DNA from 4 places in the Nonomuraea sp. NPDC048901 genome. Region 4 is predicted to be linked to each of the others. Evidence: riboswitches for the same ligand, from Rfam matches in the RefSeq annotation. Region 4 holds a riboswitch; each other region holds the start of a gene.

Region 1 (4,970 bases), on a different contig from region 4:
TGGCGCAGCACCAGCCCGGGACCGGTACGCCCGCGCCTCACCTGGTGCGGCGCCGCCGCCAGCACCGTCGCCAGCATGTGGAGATCGCGGACCCGTCCGCCGGGGCGGCGCGAGGCGGTGGCCCGGCCGCGTGTGGTGCGTGAGCGCGAGCGCCGCCCCGCCACGCCCTCGCCGATCCCTGGCACCTGAAGCAACGGCACCCGGTACGGCGCCGCCAGCCCGGCCACTCGGCCCGGCGGCTCCTGCCCATAGATGCTCCCGGCGTCCGGCGACTGCCCGGCATCGGCCAGCTGCTTCGCCGGTCCCTTGCCATCCGGCATCCAGCCGTAATTCGGCATCCAGCCGTCGTTCGGTACGCGGCCGTCGTTCGGTAGGCGGCCATCATCCGGGACGCGGCTGTCATTCATCATCCGGCCGTCGGAGGGACCGGTCGGCTGATCGCGCATCGGCGTTTCGCCGTCACCCGCCGGTGGCGCGGCGCTCGCCGGGCCGCCGTCCTCCCCAGGCCCGGAATGGTCAGCAGGCCCGGAGGCGTCAGGAGGCCCACAGGCGCCAGGATTCCCGCCATCGGGACCCTCCGGACCGTCCGGATCGTCGTCCTCCGACGTGCTTTCCAGCAGCTCGTCGAGCAGCGACTCGTCCAGCCCCGGAGCGTCGAAGGGGTCGCGCCGCCGCCGATGCGGCAGCGACAGGCGGGCCGCCGCCCGTACATCCTCGGTCGTCACCCTCTCGCGCCCATGCCAGGCGGCATGGGCGATGGCGGCGTTCGCCGTGACCAGGTCGGCTCGCAATCCGTCCACCTCGAACGCCGCGCACACCGTCGCGATCTGCCGCAGGCGCGAGTCGGGCAGCCGCACGCCGGACACCCGGCCGCGAGCCCGAGCGATCCTGGCCGCCAGCGCCGATTCCTCGGCCGCCCACCGGGCCGCGAACTTCTCGGCGTCCGCGTCGAAGGCCAGCCGGCGTCGTACCACCTCGGCGCGTTCCACCGGATCCCTGGACGCCTTCACCTCCACCGTCAGCCCGAAGCGGTCCAGCAACTGCGGCCGCAGCTCACCCTCCTCCGGGTTCATGGTCCCGACCAGCAGGAACCGGGCCGGATGCCGGACCGACACCGACTCCCGCTCCACGTAACAGGTCCCCAGGGCCGCCGCGTCCAGCAGGAGGTCGACCAGGTGGTCGTGCAGCAGGTTCACCTCGTCCACGTACAGGACGCCGCGATGCGCGGCCGCCAGCAGGCCCGGCTCGAACGCCTTCACCCCCTCCGTCAGCGCCCGCTCGACGTCGAGCGAGCCGGCCAGACGGTCCTCCGACGCGCCGACCGGCAGCTCCACCAACGCGGCCGGACGGCGAAGCCCTTGGGCGTCCGGCTCGTGCGGGCCGTCCGGGCACTCGGCGTCGGACGTGGCCGGATCGCAGGCGAACCGGCAGCCGGGCACCACGTTCACCGGGGGAAGCTGGGCGGCCAGCGCGCGCACGATGGTGGACTTGGCGGTGCCCTTCTCACCTCGTACCAGCACACCGCCCACCCGGGGCGAGACGGCGTTGAGCACCAGCGCCAGCTTCAGGTCGTCGAGCCCGACGACGGCGCTGAACGGATACGAGACGATCAAGACAGGACCTTCCGTACGTTCAAGACAGGATCTTCCGGTTGACGTGGGCGACCCGCCAGCCGCCTCGCGTGACGGTCAGTTCGGTGACGGACAGCGGCGCGAGATCGAAACGGGCGGCGCGCAGGGGGTCCAGCCCCAGCGCATGGCCGAGGGCCGCCCGGATGGCGCCCGCGTCGCAGACGGCGACCGCCTCGGGCTCCGCGCGTACCGAGTCGAGCCAGCCGGCCACCCGCGCCGCCAGCACGGCCAGGCTCTCCCCGCCGTGCGGCGCCGCGTCCGGATCCGCCAGCCAGCTCGCCAGCGCGTCCGGCTCCTCCCGCGCGACCCGCCCGTACGGCAGGCCGCGCCACCGGCCGTGATCCGCCTCGGCGAGCGCGGCGACCACGCACGCTTCCCGGCCGAGCGCGGCGGCGGTCTGCCGCGCCGCGACACTGGGAGCGACCCACGCCACCGAGCCGCCCGCCACCGAGCCGCCCGCCACCGAGCCGGTCAGCGCCGAGCCGACCGCCATCGAGTCGGCCACCACCGAAGCCAAGCCGTGTGCTCTGGCCAGGCTCGCCGTGTCGGCGTCCTCATCGGCCAGGGGAAAGCAGGCGGTCCGCATCCCCGGCGTGCTGGCGTGCCGGACGAACAGCACGCCGGCTCAGCCCGGCGAGACGGCAGTCGCGGGTACGGCCGCCGCCCGCCGCGCCGCCCTGTCGCTCACCCACCCGAACAGCACACCGAAGGCCGTCCAGAAGACGAGCTGCGTCCCCAGCGACACGAGCCTGAACTGCCACAGCAACGTGGCAGGAAAGCCCTCGGGCACCTCGTCCACGGTCGGCAGCAGCAGCCACGCGGCGACCACCGGGACCAGGTACGCGACCCCTGCCGTGACCCACCGCGCCCATGGCCCGGCGGTCACCCGGCGCGCGGTCGCCACCGCGATCGCGATCGCGGCCAGGCCGACAAGGATCATCACGACATAGAGGGCGGTCCGGCTGTTGATCGTTTCCGGGTCTCCGACAGCCGGCGGATTGGCCGGATATTTCACGAACGGTACGAGGATCACCGCCCCGAACGCCGACCCGGCGGCGGCGAGCGCCAGCCCGCCCTCCGACCGGGGACCGACCCGGCCCCGCAGACCCGCGTACACCAGGGCGAAGACCCCTCCCACGGCCAGCCCGTACAGGCCGGTGGCGAGGAAGAGCCCGGCCTTCTGGCCTGGCCTGCTGACCAGTTCCTCCTCGCCGTGGTCATGGCCAGGTTCCTGCGCGGCGTGCGCCTGTTCCAGTGCGATGGCACTGTCCACCTGCGGTTCCCCGAAGGCGAAGGCGAAGCCGCCCGCGATCAATCCGGCCAGCAGGCCCAGAAGCAGGCCCCTGACCAGCAGGGTGCGTACCATGCCGAGGTCTAGTGGCAGGGCACGCCGAGCAGGTGACGCCCGTCGTGCATGAGTTCGTGCAGGTACGCACCCGTCTGCGAGATGGCGCCGTTGTCCATCAGCACCAGGTAGGCGACCAGCAGCAGTACCGGTACGGCCAGCAACCACAGCCGCAGACGGGGGAACGGAATGACGGTAGGAGCGGACAGGCCACTCATCAGTGCCTCCTCAGGGATGACGCGTCCCAACAAATGAGGTCACGGAGGCCCAAGCGACCTGGCTCCCGGGATCTACGTCCCGGATACAGTGGCGCGTCCGCACCGGCATCTCACCGGATTTCCCTTGGACAACCGTGAAATCTACCGGAACGTATCCTTTCCTCCCGTTCGCGTCAACACATCGAGGAAGGCTGACGTTGGCGGGGTGAAGCGCGCACGGCTGGTCGCGGGTGCCACTCGCGGCGGGATGGAGCGGAGGTTGAAGGCGTATCGGGCAACGGAGTCGGCGATGGCGTCCGTGTCCACGTCCAGCGCCGTGGCGTTGATGTTGGCGATGGTGTCGCACGCCTGGTGGTAGCAGGCGTCGTAGGCGACCCCGGCCGTCCCGCCGAACAGCGCCGCCTCAGCGGCCGTCTTGATCCCCTCGGCGCCGGTGAAGATGCCGCCGGCCGGGATCCCGACCGCGATGAACGGCCCGTAGTCCGAGCGCCCGTCGAAGTCCGTGCCCACCGTGGGCAGGCCGCGGGAGCCGTAGAACGCCGCCAGTTGCTGCTCGATCTCGGCCGAACCGGGCGGACCGGCGGGGGAGCCGACGTTGTCGGAATTGTCGCCGTCGTACAGCTTGTAGGCGTAGTTCGGCGTGGCCACCATGTCGAAGTTCAAGTACACCCGGATGCGGTCCCGCTGCGCCTGCGACAACGACCCGACGTACTGATCGGAACCGAGCAGCCCGATCTCCTCGGCCGCCCAGAAGGCGAAGCGGACCTTGTTCCTGACCGGGTAGAGCGTCATCTCCTCGGCGACCTCCAGGATCGCCGCGCTGCCCGAGCCGTTGTCGTTGATGCCGGGCCCCGCCGTCACGCTGTCGAGGTGCGCGCCCACCATGACGACATTGCGCGGGTCGCCGAAGCGGGTCTCGGCGATCACGTTGTCCGTGCTGCCGAGTACGAGGTTGGCGTCGACCTTGAGGTGTACGGTCGCGCCCGGCGTGCTCGCGAGTTCGTTGCCCACGGCGAAGTCGGCGAACACCATGGGGATCCCGCCCCGCCACTCGCCGATGTCCAGCGGGAACGCGTCAGTACGACCCGGCTGGCCTTCGTTGAAGATGATGAGCCCGGTCGCACCCGCCGCGGCCGCGTTCTGCACCTTCGTGACGAACGGGCAGGTGCCGCGCTGGACGAGCGCGATACGTCCGGCCACGAACCCGGCGAAGTCCGCCGCTTCGCAGCCACTGGTCGAGGTCGGCGTGGGGGTGGGTGGCAGCGTGAGGTCCACGCCCTGGACCGGCGCGGTCACCTCGCCCGACGGGGAGGGCTGGAAGGTGAAGAAGTCCTCGTTCGGTAGGTACGTTTTCGCGCTCGGCGCGGTGAGCGCCAGCGTCGGCGGGGTGTTCTCGGCCCAGCTCTCGACGAAGTTGATCGGCTGCCGCGTGACCTTGTATCCGGCCTTGCGCAGTTTGTTCGCCACGTAGTCGCGGGAGGCGTCGTAGCCGCTGGTGCCGGTCGCGCGGATGCCGCCGTGGGCGGTGGCGATGTCCTGCAGGGCTCGCAGGTGCTTGGCGACGTTCGTCCCCTTGACCTGCTTGACCAGCAGCTTGGCGAAGACGTCGTCCAGGCCGCCGGCGTTGGCGGGCACGGCCATGGCGATGGTCACGGAGAGCGCGGTGACCAGGATGGTGATGACTCTGCGCATTCGGATTCCCCCTGTGGGACAGGAACGGGAAGGCAGACGATCCCCGAGTCTCGCCGAACGCGAACGTAACCCGGCCCCGTAACC
Region 2 (4,970 bases), on a different contig from region 4:
TCTGGGTCATGATCCGCCGTGCCCGGCGATTGCGCTCCCCCTTGACGAGGACCAGCCGGTCCAGAACGACGTCGGTGAGGGCATAGCTGGCCTGGACGATCAGCCAGGTGACGCAGGCGATGGTGACCAGGCCGAGCACGCGGTCGATCGTGCCGCCGAGCTCGCGTAGGCGTACACTCTCGCCGATCATCCCGGGCGAGAACACCAGGTTGGCCGCCACCACGACCCCCACCGAGTACGCCGCCCAGGTGCAGTGCTCCACCAGGTGCCGGGCGAGCGCCCATTTGCGGCCCGCCCTGACCAGCAGCCTCCTGACCACCTCCACCACGAGAATGGCGCCCGCCACCGAGATGGCGAGAATGAGCCAGTCAGTCGGCGACTGCACGTTCATGCCCCCTATGTCTTAAAAGATCTCGTCAAATGTCACATTGCCCTCAACAGCCACTTGGTATGCGGAGACACGCCGTTCGAAGAAGTTGGCCAGCTCCTGGACGTCCTGCAGCTCCATGAACCCGAACGGATTGGCCGTGCCGTATCTCTGCGGCAGCCCGAGCCGAGCCAGCCGCTGGTCGGCGACATATTGAAGGTAGTCGCGCATCTGCTCGACGCTCATGCCGGGCATGCCGTCGCCGCACAGATCGCGGGCGAAGGCCAACTCGGCGGCGACGGCCTCCTCGATCATGCGGGTGACCTGCTCCCCCAGCTTGTCATCGAACAGCTCGGGCTCCTCGGCCCGCACGGTGTCGACGACGCTGAAGGCGAACTCCATGTGCATGGACTCGTCACGGAACACCCAGTTGGTGCCGGTGGCCAGCCCGCCGAGCAGGCCCCGAGACCGGAACCAGTATACGTAGGCGAACGCTCCGTAGAAGAAGAGCCCTTCGATGCAGGCGGCGAAGCAGATCAGGTTGAGCAGGAACTGCCGCCGCTCGTCCGCGCTCTCCAGCCGCCGCAGGCCGTTGATCGAGTCGATCCACCGGAAGCAGAACTCCGCCTTGTCCCTGATGGACGGAATGTGCTCGACGGCGGCGAACGCCTTGACCCGTTCCTCCAGGTCAGGCAGGTACGTGTCGAGCAGCGTCAGGTAGAACTGCACGTGTACGGCCTCCTCGAACAGCTGCCTGCTGAGGTACAGGCGCGCTTCGGGGGCGTTGACGTGCTGATAGAGGTTGAGCACGAGGTTGTTGGCCACGATGGAGTCGCCGGTGGCGAAGAAGGCGACCAGCCGGTTGATCAGGTGGCGCTCCTGCGGCGTCATCCTGGCCAGGTCGGCGAGGTCGGAGTGCAGCTCCACCTCTTCGACGGTCCAGGTGTTGCGGATCGCGGCGCGATAGCGCTCGTAGAAGTCCGGGTAACGCATGGGGCGCAGGGTCAGGTCCATGCCGGGGTCGAGCAGCATTGGGGGTCTCCGTTCGAGGGGGTCTACTACTGGCAGGCTTCGCAGGTTTCCGGGTTCTCCAAGGAGCAGGCGACGGCGTCGAGCGCGATCGTCGTCTGCGCGATCGTCGTCTGGGCGATCCGGGTGGCCGGGCGTGAGCGCAGGTAGTAGGTGGTCTTCAGGCCCTGCTTCCAGGCATAGGCGTACATCGACGACAGCTTGCCGATCGTCGGGCTGGCCATGAACAGGTTGAGCGACTGCGACTGGTCGATGTACGGCTGACGGGCCGCGGCCAGGTCGATGAGCGCCTTCTGCGGCAGCTCCCAGGCCGTCCGGTACAAGGTCTTGAGGTCATCGGGGATGCCCGCGATGTCCTGGACCGAGCCGTCCGCCCGCTTGAGGTCGTCGCGCATCCGCTGCGTCCACAGCCCGCGAGCCTGGAGGTCGGCCACCAGGTAGCGGTTGACCTGGAGGAACTCCCCCGACAGCGTCTCGCGCTTGAACACGTTGGACACCTGCGGCTCGATGCACTCGTAGCACCCGGCGATGGAGGCGATGGTCGCGGTCGGGGCGATGGCGACCATCAGCGAGTTACGCAGCCCGGTCGCGGCGATCTTCGCGCGCACCTCGTCCCAGCGCGGCGACGCGGCGGCGCCGTAGTGGTCGGGGTGCAAGACGCCGCCCGCCGCCCTGGTCTCCTCGTACGACGGATGCCGGCCGCGCTCGACGGCCAGATCGGCGGAGGTGTCGTAGGCGGCCAGGGCGATCTCCTCGGCGACGCGGGTCGACAGCCCCAGCGCCTCGGGCGAGTCGAACGGCAGCCGGAGCGTGAAGAAGACGTCGGCCAGGCCCATCACGCCGAGCCCGATCGGCCGCCAGCGCTTGTTGGCCGCCTCGGCCTCGGCGGTCGGGTAGAAGCCCAGGTCGATGGTCCGGTCCAGGAAGCGCACCGCCGTACGGACGGTCGCGCGCAGCCGGGCCCAGTCGACGCCCTCGCCGGTCAGGTGGGCGGCGAGGTTGATCGAGCCGAGGTTGCACACCGCCGTCTCGCCGTCGCTGGTGACCTCGAGGATCTCGGTGCACAGGTTGGACAGGTGGATGACGTTCTCGGGCCGGGCCGTCTGGTTGGAGGTGCGGTTGGCGGCGTCCTTGAACGTCATCCAGCCGTTGCCGGTCTGGGCGAGGGTGCGCATCATCCGGCCGTAGAGGGTCCGGGCGGGCAGCTGCCGGGTGTAGCGGCCGTCGGCCTCGTAGGCGCGGTAGGCGCGGGTGAACGCCTCGCCGTACAGGTCGGTGAGGTCGGGGACCTGCTTGGGGTCGAACAGCGACCAGACCTCGTCGGCCTCCACCCGCCGCATGAACTCGTCCGGCACCCAGTTGGCCAGGTTGAGGTTGTGCGTACGCCGGGCGTCCTCGCCCGTGTTGTCGCGCAGCTCCAGGAACTCCTCGACGTCGGCGTGCCAGGTCTCCAGGTAGACACAGGCCGCGCCCTTGCGGCGCCCGCCCTGGTTGACGGCGGCGACGGAGGAGTCGAGCGTGCGCAGCCAGGGCACGATGCCGTTGGAGTGCCCGTTGGTGCCCTTGATGAGGGATCCGCGCGAGCGCACCCGGGTCCACGCGATGCCGATGCCCCCGGCGTACTTCGACAGCCTGGCCACCTGCCCGTAGCGGTCGTAGATCGACTCCAGCTCGTCGCGCGGCGAGTCGAGCAGGAAGCACGACGACAGCTGCGGCCGGCGCGAACCGGAGTTGAACAGCGTCGGCGAGCTCGGCAGGTACGACAGCGTGGACATGAGGCCGTACAGCTCGGCGGCCTCGGCGACCGTCTCCGACAGCCCGCAGGCCACGCGGAGCAGGAAGTGCTGCGGCCGTTCGAGCACGGTCCGCGACTCCGGGTGCCGCAGCAGGTAGCGGTCGTAGACCGTACGCAACCCGAAATACTCGAAGCGGTCGTCCGCCTCGCCGGAGACGAGCGCGTCGAGCTCGGCGGCGTGCGCGCCGACGAAGGCGGCGAGCGAGTCCTGGATCAGCCCGGCGGCGTGGCTGGCGGCGATGGACTCGGAGAAGGTCCGCACGCCGTGCCCGGCCGCCTCGTCGGCGATCTCCTCGGCCAGGAGCCGGGCGGCGATCCGGGAGTTGGCGGGATCGGTGATCACTCGTGCGGCGGCCTCCTCGATCGCCAGCCGCCGGTCGACGGTGGTCGGCTGCCGATCGACGGTGGCCGGCTGGTGATCGGCCGTGGCCGGCTGGTGATCGGCCGTGGCCGGCTGGTGATCGGCCTCAATGATCTGCGTCACGTGCTCTCTCCTCGCGAGCTCATCCCCGTGAGGGCGCGTGAGAGCACGGCGGCCCTGGACTCCACGGCCGCCGACGCCCCCGGCCCTCCCTCGAGGCCATGGACACTTCGATGGGCGGAGCCGGCTGGCTCCCCCAACGTCGCCGGCAGGTCTTCGGGCTCGCGGGCATGGTCGATCATTCCTACTGGCCGTCGCTTCCCGGAGATCTCCAGTGCTCGTGACGGCGGTCGTTCCCGCTCACCGCTGCGGGGCAGCCCCGGAATCGCACCGGGTTCCCTTTTGCTCCGCCCCGAGGGGCGAACCAGCGACGAGCAGAATCCTACATCTAGTGGCCCTTGGCGCAACTACCCCAGCATGTTGTGTCAGCGGTGTCGAGCATGCCCAGATCGCGGAGCACGGCCCTGGTCCTGCCGATCTCCGAGGCCAGCCACTGTTCGAAGTCGTCGCCGCTGAGCGGGATCGAGGTCCATCCCTCCGCCCGGCAGGCCGCCCGCCACGAGTCGGACCCCGTGACCTCGTCGCAGAGCCGGATGGCGACGGCCTTGCCGTCATCGGTCATGCCTTCGGGCCCCACGGCCGCGCACCAGTCGGCGAAGTCCACCCGCACCCCGCACTCCAGCAGGCTCGGCGCCTCGATGCCGTCCACCCGGCGCGCGCTGGAGACGGCGAGCACCCTGACCAGGCCCTTGCCGATGGCGCGGCGCCAGTCCGCGAGCGTGCCGGTCGCCGCGGCGGCCTTGCCGCCGAGGAGCGCGGCCGCGGCCTCCTCGCTGCCGGGAAAACCGGTGTAGTCGACCTGCCGGGTGTCGGCGCCGAGGCCCTTGGCGATCAGCCCGAACAGCAGGTGGTCGGGCTCGCCCTGCGGTCCGCCCGTCAGGGGCGTGCGGTCGGGGTGGGCGACCAGTTGTGCGCCGAACTGGTCGAAGGTGGCGAACTTGGAGTGTGCGGGCACCACCACCACCTCGATCTGGCCGGTGAGCCGGGCCAGCGGCGTGGCGGTGTCGAGCAGCGACAGCCCGTTGTTGAGTTCGGTCGCGGCCAGCGCGGGCAGCCCGGTGACGGTGATCCGGGTGACGGGCGGCGTGCCGGAGACGGGGAAACCGGCGTCGCGGGCGGTTTTGACGAGCGTCTTGGCGACGCGGGCCCAGCGTCCGGCGCCGGGGACGATCGCGAACCGGCCCGAGAGGCCGGCCGCGTTGACGGCGCGTCCGCCGAGGCTCCCCTCCGTGCCACATCCTGTCGCGCAGGCCGCCACCGCCAGGCCGAGCGCGAAGAACCCCCGTCGGCGCATGGCG
Region 3 (4,970 bases), on a different contig from region 4:
CGTCGCGCCAGTTGCGGCTGTCGATCAGCGGCAGCAGGCCGGCCCCGTAGGCGCCCGGCGCGGAGCCGAAGATGCGCATCGTGGCGTGGCGTTCCTCGCCGCCGGTCGCGGTCACGTGGGCGCGTACGTAGTTGTGCTCGGGCGGCTCGTCCAGCCCGGCGGCCAGCCGTACGGCGTCGTCCAGCATGGCCACCACGTGCGGGAACGCGTCGCGGAAGAAGCCGCTGATGCGGACGGTCACGTCGACGCGCGGCCGGCCCAGCTCGGCCGGCGGGATCGGCTCCAGGTTCGTGACCCGTCGGGACGCCTCATCCCATACGGGGCGGATGCCGAGCAGGGCCAGCACCTCGGCCACGTCGTCGCCGGCCGTACGCATGGCGCTGGTGCCCCAGACGGACAGTCCCACCGAGCGGGGCCAGTCGCCGGTGTCGGCGCGGTAGCGCTCCAGCAGTGATTCGGCCATCGCCTGGCCGGTCTCCCAGGCCAGGCGGCTGGGCACCGCCCGGGGATCGACGGAGTAGAAGTTACGGCCGGTCGGCAGCACGTTGATCAGGCCGCGCAGCGGCGATCCGCTCGGCCCGGCGGGCACGTAGCCGCCGTCGAGGGCGTGCAGGACGTGGTCGAGCTCGTCGGTCGTCCGGGCCAGGCGCGGGACCACCTCCGTGGCGGCGAACGCGAGCACCCGCGTGACGAGCTCGCGCCGATCGGCGGGCAGCGTGCGAGCGACCTCCTCGGCCGCCTCCGGTGCCCAGCCTCGCTCCTCCATCGCCTCGACCAGGGCACGAGCGGTCGCCTCGGCCCGGTCCGCCTCGGCCAGCCCCGCCGTGCCGTCCTCGGCCAGGCCGAGCGCCTCACGTAAGCCGGGCAGGGTCTCGCGGCCCGACCACATCTGCCTGGCGCGCAGCATGGCCAGCACCAGGTCCACCCTGACCTGCCCGGCCGGCGCCTGGCCGAGCACGTGCAGGCCGTCGCGGATCTGCGCGTCCTTCACCTCGCAGAGCCAGCCGTCCACGTGCAGGATGAAGTCGTCGAACTCGGTGTCGTGCGGCCGATCGGCCAGCCCGAGGTCGTGGTCGAGCCGGGCGGCCTGGATCAGTGTCCAGATCTGGGCGCGGATCGCCGGGAGCTTGGCCGGGTCCATGGCGGCGATGGTGGCGTGCTCGTCCAGGAGCTGTTCCAGCCGGGCGATGTCGCCGTACGTCTCCGCCCGCGCCATCGGCGGCACCATGTGGTCCACCAGCACCGCGTGCGCCCGCCGCTTGGCCTGGGTGCCCTCGCCCGGATCGTTGACCAGGAACGGGTAGATCAGCGGCAGGTCGCCGATGGCCGCGTCGGTGCCGCACGAGGCGGACATGCCGGCCGACTTGCCCGGCAGCCATTCCAGGTTGCCGTGCTTTCCCACGTGCACCATCGCGTGCGCGCCGAACTCGGCCGACAGCCAGCGGTAGGCGGCCAGGTAGTGGTGGCTGGGCGGCAGGTCGGGGTCGTGGTAGATGGCGATCGGGTTGTCGCCGAAGCCGCGTGGCGGCTGGACCATGACCACCACGTTCCCGGCGCGCAGCGCCGCCAGGACGATGTCGCCGTCATGGACGAACAGCTCGCCGGGCGGGGGTCCCCAGTGCCGCTCGATCCCGGTGCGCAGGCCGGCGGGGAGTGTGCGGTACCAGCGTTCGTAGGAGGCGGCGGAGATGCGTACCGGGTTGCCCGCCAGGTGCTCCTCGGTCAGCCAGTCCTGATCCTGGCCGCCCGCGGCGATGAGCGCGTGGATGAGCGCGTCGCCGTCCTGCTCGACCACGCCGGGGAAGCCCTCGCCCAGGTCGTAGCCCGCTTCGGCGAGCCGGGCCAGCAGCCGTACGGTGCTGGCGGGGGTGTCCAGGCCGACGGCGTTGCCCACGCGCGAGTGCTTGGTCGGGTACGCCGACAGCATCACCACCAGCCGCCGCCCGCCGGGCGGGGTGTGGCGCAGCAGCCCGTGGCGTACGGCGATGCCCGCCACCCGCGCGGCCCGCTCCGGGTCGGCGACATAGACGGTCAGCCCGTCCGGATCGATCTCCTTGAAGGAGAACGGCACCGTGATGATCCGCCCGTCGAACTCGGGGATGGCCACCTGCGAGGCGGCGTCCAGCGGCGACAGGCCGTCGTCGTTGTCCTCCCACGCCTTCCTGGACGTGGTCAGGCACAGACCTTGCAGGATCGGCACGTCGAGCGCGGCCAGCGCGCCCACGTCCCACGCCTCGTCGTCCCCGCCCGCACCCGCCGTCGCGGGACGCGAGCCGCCCGCCGCCAGCACGGTCACCACCAGCGCGTCGGCGGCCCGCAGGGTCTCCAGCAGCTCGGGTTCGGCGGTGCGCAACGAGGAGCAGAACACCGGCAGCGCCTGCCCGCCCGCCTCCTCGACGGCGGCGCAGAGCGTCTCGACGAAGGCCGTGTTGCCCGCCATGTGGTGCGCCCGGTAGTAGAGCACCCCGATCACGGGCCCCTGGTGTGACCGTGCCTCGCGCTCCAGCCGCCCCCAGGACGGCGTGGGCGCCGGCGGCGCGAACCCGCGCCCGGTCAGCAGGACGGTGTCGGACAGGAAGGCGTGCAGCTCGGTCAGGTTGGCGGGCCCGCCGTGCGCCAGGTACGCGTGCGCGTCGGCGCAGACGCCGCCGCTCACCGTGGACAGCTCCATCAGCTCGGCGTCCGGCGCCTGCTCGCCGCCCAGCACCACGACCGGACGGGGCCCGGCCAGCAGCGCGTCGAGCCCCTCCTGCCAGGCTCGGCGACCGCCGAGCAGCCGTACGACGACCAGGTCGGCCCCCTCCAGCAGGCCGGGCAGATCGTCGGGGTCGAGCCGGGCGGGGTTGCCCAGACGGTAGGCGGCGCCACAGGCACGCGCGCTCAGCAGGTCGGTGTCGGAGGTGGAGAGCAGCAGGACGGTATGGCTGTCGCCAGGCACGGCACGATCCTCCCTCGGGGTCCTCGCCCCGGTCGTGGGTGTCGCGACGGCAGGAGTCTCCTGGCTCCCGGATCAGCGCTCACCCCGGCCTTCCCACCCGTTGCCGGGCAGTGGCCTGCGGTGGGGTTCGCTCCCCGGTCACAGTGGCGGGACCGCGCCGGATTCGCACCGGCTTCCTCCCTTTGCCATCGCCTACCCAGGAGCCTACGGCAGGAGCAACCTCCACCAGAAGTGGCGTTACCATCCTCATCGTGTCCATAGCCGACTTTTCCGGACGGGTCCGGCCCGACGCCTGTCCGGGAGCGCTCCAGGTGCACGAGGCCGCCGACGGCCCGCTGGCCCGGGTCCGCCTGCCCGGCGGCGCGGTCTCCGGCGTCCAGCTCCGCGAGCTGGCGGCCTGCGCGGCGGAGCTGGGCTCCGGGGTGGTCGAGCTCACGTCGCGGGCGAACGTACAGGTGCGGGGCCTGCGCGCGCCGGCCGTCTTCGCCGAACGGATCGCCGCCGCCGGGCTGCTGCCCTCGGCCGCGCACGAACGGGTACGCAACATCGTCGCCTCGCCGCTCGGCGGCCGCGGTCCTGCGGGTTTGGTGGACACGCAACCCCTGGTCGAGGCCCTGGACCTGGCGCTGTGCGCGCGGACCCGGCTGGCCGGGCTGCCGGGGCGCTTCCTGTTCGCGCTGGACGACGGCACAGGTGACATGCGGCAGCTGGCCGCCGATGTCACTCTCGTGCCTGCGGCAGTGGATGGGGACGCCTGGGCGGCACTGCCCGACAGCGCGGTGGCGGGCGGTGACGCCTGGGTGTCACTGCTGCTGGCGGGCGTGGACACCGGGCTTGTCGTGCCTCGTGACGCGGCGGTCGGGCAGATGATCGCCGCCGCCGAGGCGTTCCTCGACGAACGGGAGCGCGGGCTTTCCGATCGTGACCGGGGCGCGTGGCGGATCGCGGAGTTGGCGGACGGTCCCGCCCGAATCGCCGCCCACCTCGGCGTTGCGGGCGAGCGTGCGACGACCGCTCTGGACGCATCCTCTCCCCGCTCGGCCCATCGTCCCGGACCTGTCGATCAGCGGGACGGCCGCGTGGCGCTGGAGGCCGTGGTGCCGCTCGGGCGGCTGTCCGCCGCTCAGGTACGCGCTGTCGCCGACACCGCCGACGACGGCGGGGCGGTTCCTGTACGGCTGACGCCGTGGCGGACGGTCGTCCTGCTGGACCTGTCCCCCGCCGCGGCCGAGACGGCGGTGCGGCAGCTGTCCGCGGCCGGGCTGGTGACCGATCCGGCGTCGCCCTGGGTCGGGGTGAGCGCCTGCACCGGACGTCCCGGCTGCGCCAAGTCGCTGGCGGACGTGCAGGAGGACGTACGGCGGTGGGTGGCGACCCTGGACGCGCCCGCTGCGACGCCGGTGCATTGGGCAGGTTGCGAGCGGCGCTGCGGGCTGCCCCGCGGCCGGGTGGTCCAAATGGTGGCCACCGCCGACGGCTACGAGGAACGGCCGCTTTGATGGCGGTCAGCTTCGACCGATACGAGGAAAGGCAGCAGTGACCGACTACCTGCGCGACGGCGCCGAGATCTACCGGCGCTCGTTCGCGACCATCCGTGCCGAGGCCGACCTCACCGGGATGCCCCCGGATGTGGCCCAGGTGGCGGTGCGGATGATCCACGCGTGTGGCATGACCGACCTCGTCGCCGACCTGGACTGGTCGCCTTCGGTGGTCGTCCGGGCCCGCGCGGCGCTGCGGCGCGGCGCGCCCGTGCTGTGCGACGCGCAGATGGTCGCCTCCGGCGTCACCAGGCGCAGGCTGCCCGCCGGCAACGACGTGGTGTGCACTCTGGGCGAGCCAGGCGTGCCGGAGCTGGCCGAACGCCTCGGCACCACACGCAGCGCCGCCGCCCTGGAGCTGTGGCGCGACCGGCTGGACGGCGCCGTGGTGGCGATCGGCAACGCCCCGACCGCCCTGTTCCGGCTGCTCGAACTGGTCGCCGACGGGGCCGGCAGGCCGGCGGCGGTGCTCGGCGTGCCGGTCGGCTTCATCG
Region 4 (4,970 bases):
CGCGACCGGCACCACGGCCATCAGGTTGATCGTCCCCACGGGCGGCGCGGGGGTGGCGAGCATCGGGGCCAGTTCGGGGTCGGTGGCGCCCTCGGGGGCGGCCGCCCAGGTGGGGACGCGTAACCCGACCGTCGCCACGACCTCCGCGCCGCCGTCCACCGACCGCGCGTAACGCTCCACCGAGGCGGCGGTCATCATCCCCACCCCGCTGCCATCAGGCCCGAGATCGAGCAGGTGCTCGACCGGGTCCATCCGCGAGTAGCCCGCCACGACCTGCGCGTTCAGCACCCACGTACGCTCCCCGATCCCCCCGCCCAGCAGCGCCGACGAGATCATCCGCCACCCCGGCCCGAACTCCCACAGCAGCGACCCGAGCCGCGCTCCGTCCTCGACCCGATACGTCAGCTCCACGAAACCCCCTTCAGGACAACGCCCTCGACCCGGTAGGCCACCAGATCCCCTTCAGGACGACATCCTCGACCCGATAGGCCGACGCCACTTTCACGAGACACCCCTGACCAGGTGCACCACGGGCCGGCCTCCGGGACCCGGCGCGATCTCCACCCGGGCGTCGAAGTGGGTGCCGACCAGCGCCTCCGTGAGCACCTGTCCCGGCCGCCCGGCAGCGATGGCCCGGCCGCCGGCGAGCAGGAGGAGCCGGTCGGCGTACTGGCCGGCGAGGGTCAGGTCGTGCAGCGTCGTCACCACGGTCAGCTCGTCGGCGAGCCTGAGCCGGTCGACCAGTTCCAACACCTGCTGCTGGTGCCCGAGGTCGAGCGCGGTCGTTGGCTCGTCGAGCAGGAGCGCGGGCGCCTCCTGGGCCAGTGCCCTGGCCAGGACCACCCGCTGCCGTTCGCCACCGGACAGCTCCCCCAGCCGGCGCGCGGCGAACTCGGTGAGGTCGAGGCGTTCGAGCACGGACCTGGTGACCTCCTTGTCGTGGCGGCTCTCGCTGCCGAGGTAGGGGATGTACGGGGTGCGGCCGAGCAGGGCGTAGTCGTACACAGTGATGTCGGGTGGCAGCGAGGGCGTCTGGGGGGCGTAGGCGACCAGCCTGGCCCGGTCCCTGGGCCTGAGCGTGTTCGCGGCCCGGCCGCCGACGGTGACGTCGCCCCGGTGGGCGACGACGCCCATGACGGCCTTGAGCAGGGTGGACTTTCCGGCGCCGTTCGGGCCGATGATCGCCAGCCATTCGCCGCGCCGTACGGAGAGGTCGACGTCGCTGAGCACCTCGCGCTCACCGAGCCGTACGGACAGGCCGCTCGTCTCGATCATCCGGGCCGGCCGGGCCGTGTCGGCGGTCATGTGGCGGTCTGCCGGGTCATGCGCAGGACCGCCACGAAGAACGGCGCGCCGACGAACATGGTGACCACCCCGATGGGCAGTTCGGCGGGGGCGATGACGGTGCGCGCGACCAGGTCGGCGAGCACGAGGAAGGCGGCGCCGCCGATCAGCGACAGTGGCAGCACGATCCGGTAGGAGCCGCCCGCCAGCCGTCTGACCACGTGCGGGATGACGATGCCGACGAACCCGATGAGCCCGCTCACCGCCACGGCCGCCGCGGTGGCCAGGGAGGCGGCGAGCAGTACCGCCAGCCGTACCCGCCCGGCGCGGACGCCGAGGCTGGTGGCCTCCTCGTCCCCCACCGAGAGCACGTCCAGCATCCGCCCGTGCGCGAGCAGCAGCACGGCCGAGACGGCGGCGTACGGCAGGACCAGCCAGAACTGGTCCCACCCGCCGCCCACGTCGCCCAGGATCCAGGAGTAGATGCGCTGCAACTGCTCGACCTTGAACTGCTGGATGAACGTCTGGATCGCGGTCAGGAACGAGGTGACGGCCACCCCGGCGAGCACCAGCGTGGCGGTGCCGCCCGAGCGCCCGGCGGTGTTGCCGAGCACGTACGCGAGGAACACCCCGCCGACCGCACCCGCGAAGGCGGCCACCGGGATGCCGACGGCCGGGGTCGGCACGAGCACGATGACCACGGTGGTGGTCAGCCCGGCTCCGGCCGCGGCGCCCAGCAGGTAGGGGTCGGCCAGCGGGTTGCGGAACACCCCCTGGTAGCCGGCCCCCGCGATGGCCAGCAGTCCGCCGACCACGGCCGCCACCAGCACTCTGGGCAGCCGCAGCTCGAACAGCAGCCCCTGCTCCACGGGGGCCAGCCCCGAGTCCACGTGTACGTACGGCAGCCAGTCGAGCGCCTGGAGCACCACCTGCCACGGCGAGATGTCGGCGGCCCCGCCGAGCAGCCCGGCGACCATGGAGACGGCGAGCACGGCCAGCGCGCCCGCCGTCCACATCGGTCTGGACCTCACTGGCGGGTGGCCGCCTTGCCGACGGCGTCGCTGATGGTCTGTGCCAGGTCGACGACCCGCGGGCCCCAGCGCGAGGCGATGTCGTCGTCGAGCTGGATCACCTGGTCACCCTTGACGGCCGACAGTCCCTTCCAGCCGGGGCGCTTGGCCAGCGTGTCCTTGCTCTGCTGGCAGCACTTCACGTCCGCCAGGAAGATCAGGTCCGGGTCTGCCTGGGCGACGAACTCCGCCGACAGCTTGGGGTAGCCGCCCGCCGGGTCCGGCGCCTTGTCGGCGATGTTGGTGAGGCCGAACATGGCGTAGATCTGCCCGATGAACGTGCTGGACGTCGCCGCGTAGGGGGTCTGGTCGAGTTCGTGGTAGTAGGTGAGCTTCTTGTCCTTGGGGGCGTTCGCCGAGAGCTTGTCGAGGGACGTCTTCATGCCAGTCACGACTTGTCCGGCCTTTTCGGTGTTGCCGGTGGCGGCGCCGAGGTCGGTGATCTCGTCGTACGCCTCGTCGAGCTTGGTGGCGGCGGGCTCCAGGAGGACCGGCACGTTCACCTTGCCCAGCTTGGCGACGATGCCGTCGATGTCGTTGGAGACGATCACCAGGTCGGGCTTCTGGGCGACGATGGCCTCGACGTTCGGCTTGAAGCCGGACAGGTCGGTCTTGGGGACACCGGCCGGGTAGTTGGACTGGTCGTCCACCGCGATGACCTGGGGGCCCGCGCCGATGGCGAAGAGCGTCTCGGTATGGCTGGCGGAGAGCGAGACGATCCGCTCCGGCTTTTTGGCGATGCTGACCTTGCCGTTGCCCGCCTCGACCGTCACGGGGAAGGCGGCGGAGCTGGTCGAGCCGGTCGTGCCGGTGGGGCTCGCGGGTGACGGGGTGGTGGTAGTGCTGGTCTGACCACATCCGGCCAGAACGAGCGTTCCCAGCAGCGCGCCCGCGAAGGCCGTGCGTACGGGCCTCACGAGAAGTCCTTTCACACTGTCGGAACCGAGAGACCCGCTTGAGAGCGACGGATCACCCTTTTCCACGAGGGTTGATGACGTCAGCGCGGAGGCAGGCGACCTGGCTATGACAGTTGCGGGACAGCGCCGGACTCGCACCGGACTTCGCTGCAACTCTGCGCGTCGGACAGACGCTATCAATGCGCCAGATGCGCGTTAAGTCAAGGGGTGCCCAATTGGGCTTCCGCCTCGGCGATGATCTCTTGCAACCTGAGCCCGTGGGCCGCGTCCAGCGGGTGGCCGCCGCCCTGGCGTACGGTCCGCGCGAACTCCTCGGCGATGGTCTCGAACGGATCGTCGTCATCACTGGGCAGCAGCGTCGCGCTGCCCGTCCTGCCGTACACCGCGACGCTGGCCGGCGGCAGGTCACCGGCGGCGGCCATGCACAGCGACGCCTCGCTGGCCGCGCCGCCCTCGTGATCGAGCAGCAGTCCGGTCCAGCCGAGCGGGTTGCCGTGCGCGCGCACGCCGGTCACCCGGCCGAGCGCGGCGTCGAGCAGGTCGACCACGTGCGGCCCGACGTCCAGGAGCGCCCCGCGCTCGAGCCGCCACGGGGTGCCGAAGAGGTGGCCGCCCAGCAGGACATCGGAGATGTTCGCGGCGTGACCGCCGAACGCCTCGATTTCCGCGCAGCGCGCCAGGAACTCCCTGACCTGCTTCATATAACGCATGCTGAGCACCATCTGGGAGGCCACACCGGCCTCACGCACGGCATCGGCGAGCCGCCGCGCGTTCTCCAGCGAGTCGGCGAGCGGCTTCTCCAGCAACAACGCCTTCCCGGCCTTCGCCGCGCGCACCCCCAATTCGGCCTGTACGCCCGGCGGCACGCAGAACGCCACGGCCTCGCACGCCTCGAACAACTCCTCGACCCGCTCGAACACCGGCGCCCCCAGCCGAGCGGCAGCCTCCGGACGCCGAGCCCACACGCCGGCGAACCGGAGATGCGGGCTGTTGACCAGCATGGGCGCATGCGCGCGCTCCGCCCACGGCCCCGCCCCGACCAACCCGACCGACACCGGCTCCATTCATCCCCCTTGATCCGCCACAACCCTAATGCGGTTCCTAGGAATGTTCTCCGGGTATCCGGGCTTCCGCTCCCCCGCAGGGGTGTCCGCTCCGAGGGACTCCTGCCACGACAAACCGTCACAGGGATCGAGACAGTCGTGTGACGGACCGCTCCGGGGAATTCCGGTGGTCACCCCGCCGCGTCGCGCCATTGGCGCAGGGCGTGTTCAGGGCGGTGGGCCACCGTGCCGGAGTCGATGACGATGGTCTGTCCCGTGATGCACCGGGACTCAGCCGAGGCGAGGAAGGCGACGAGGTCGGCCACGTCGTCCGGGGTGCAGGCCCAGGGCAGCAGCCGTTCGGCCGCCTTGTCGGCCAGCCGCTCCCGGCCGAGGGCCTGCGCGGCCGCGTCGGTCAGGACCAGTGCGGGCGCGATGGCGTTGCAGCGGATGCCGCGCGAGCCGTACTTGGTGGCCACATAGCGCACGAAACCGGTCAGCGCCGCCTTCGAGGTGCCGTACGCGACGTGCGCGACGTCGCCCAGCAGGCCCGAGACCGACGAGGTGACGACGAACGCGCCGCCGTCGGCCATCACGGGGGCCGCGTGCTTGACCATGAGCAGGCAGCCGCGCAGGTTCACCGCCATCGTGCGGTC

Evidence for each region. Region 4 has a riboswitch for cobalamin ahead of AB0C30_RS54990 (ABC transporter substrate-binding protein). Riboswitches for the same ligand answer to the same signal wherever they lie in the genome.
Region 1: another riboswitch for cobalamin. It lies ahead of AB0C30_RS55600 (CbtB-domain containing protein); the one in region 4 lies ahead of AB0C30_RS54990 (ABC transporter substrate-binding protein).
Region 2: another riboswitch for cobalamin. It lies ahead of AB0C30_RS31080 (ribonucleoside-diphosphate reductase subunit alpha); the one in region 4 lies ahead of AB0C30_RS54990 (ABC transporter substrate-binding protein).
Region 3: another riboswitch for cobalamin. It lies ahead of cobN (cobaltochelatase subunit CobN); the one in region 4 lies ahead of AB0C30_RS54990 (ABC transporter substrate-binding protein).

The regions. Positions count from the first base shown of each region.
Region 1 covers NZ_JBEZFW010000033.1:23,805-28,774, forward strand. The annotation lists gene AB0C30_RS55585 (VWA domain-containing protein) at 1-1,613, opposite strand, end outside; gene AB0C30_RS55590 (histidine phosphatase family protein) at 1,633-2,250, opposite strand; gene AB0C30_RS55595 (CbtA family protein) at 2,257-2,997, opposite strand; gene AB0C30_RS55600 (CbtB-domain containing protein) at 3,006-3,194, opposite strand; cobalamin riboswitch at 3,229-3,358, opposite strand; gene AB0C30_RS55605 (M28 family metallopeptidase) at 3,336-4,886, opposite strand.
Region 2 covers NZ_JBEZFW010000009.1:274,227-279,196, reverse strand. The annotation lists gene AB0C30_RS31090 (mechanosensitive ion channel domain-containing protein) at 1-391, opposite strand, end outside; gene AB0C30_RS31085 (ribonucleotide-diphosphate reductase subunit beta) at 404-1,399, opposite strand; gene AB0C30_RS31080 (ribonucleoside-diphosphate reductase subunit alpha) at 1,426-3,675, opposite strand; cobalamin riboswitch at 3,802-3,996, opposite strand; gene AB0C30_RS31075 (tripartite tricarboxylate transporter substrate-binding protein) at 4,001-4,966, opposite strand.
Region 3 covers NZ_JBEZFW010000033.1:15,670-20,639, reverse strand. The annotation lists gene cobN (cobaltochelatase subunit CobN) at 1-2,938, opposite strand, end outside; cobalamin riboswitch at 2,973-3,161, opposite strand; gene cobG (precorrin-3B synthase) at 3,190-4,437, shown strand; gene AB0C30_RS55560 (precorrin-8X methylmutase) at 4,475-4,970, shown strand, end outside.
Region 4 covers NZ_JBEZFW010000031.1:86,331-91,300, reverse strand. The annotation lists gene AB0C30_RS55005 (adenosylcobinamide amidohydrolase) at 1-411, opposite strand, end outside; gene AB0C30_RS55000 (ABC transporter ATP-binding protein) at 502-1,305, opposite strand; gene AB0C30_RS54995 (iron ABC transporter permease) at 1,302-2,300, opposite strand; gene AB0C30_RS54990 (ABC transporter substrate-binding protein) at 2,312-3,271, opposite strand; cobalamin riboswitch at 3,344-3,464, opposite strand; gene AB0C30_RS54985 (Gfo/Idh/MocA family oxidoreductase) at 3,472-4,335, opposite strand; gene AB0C30_RS54980 (SDR family oxidoreductase) at 4,506-4,970, opposite strand, start outside.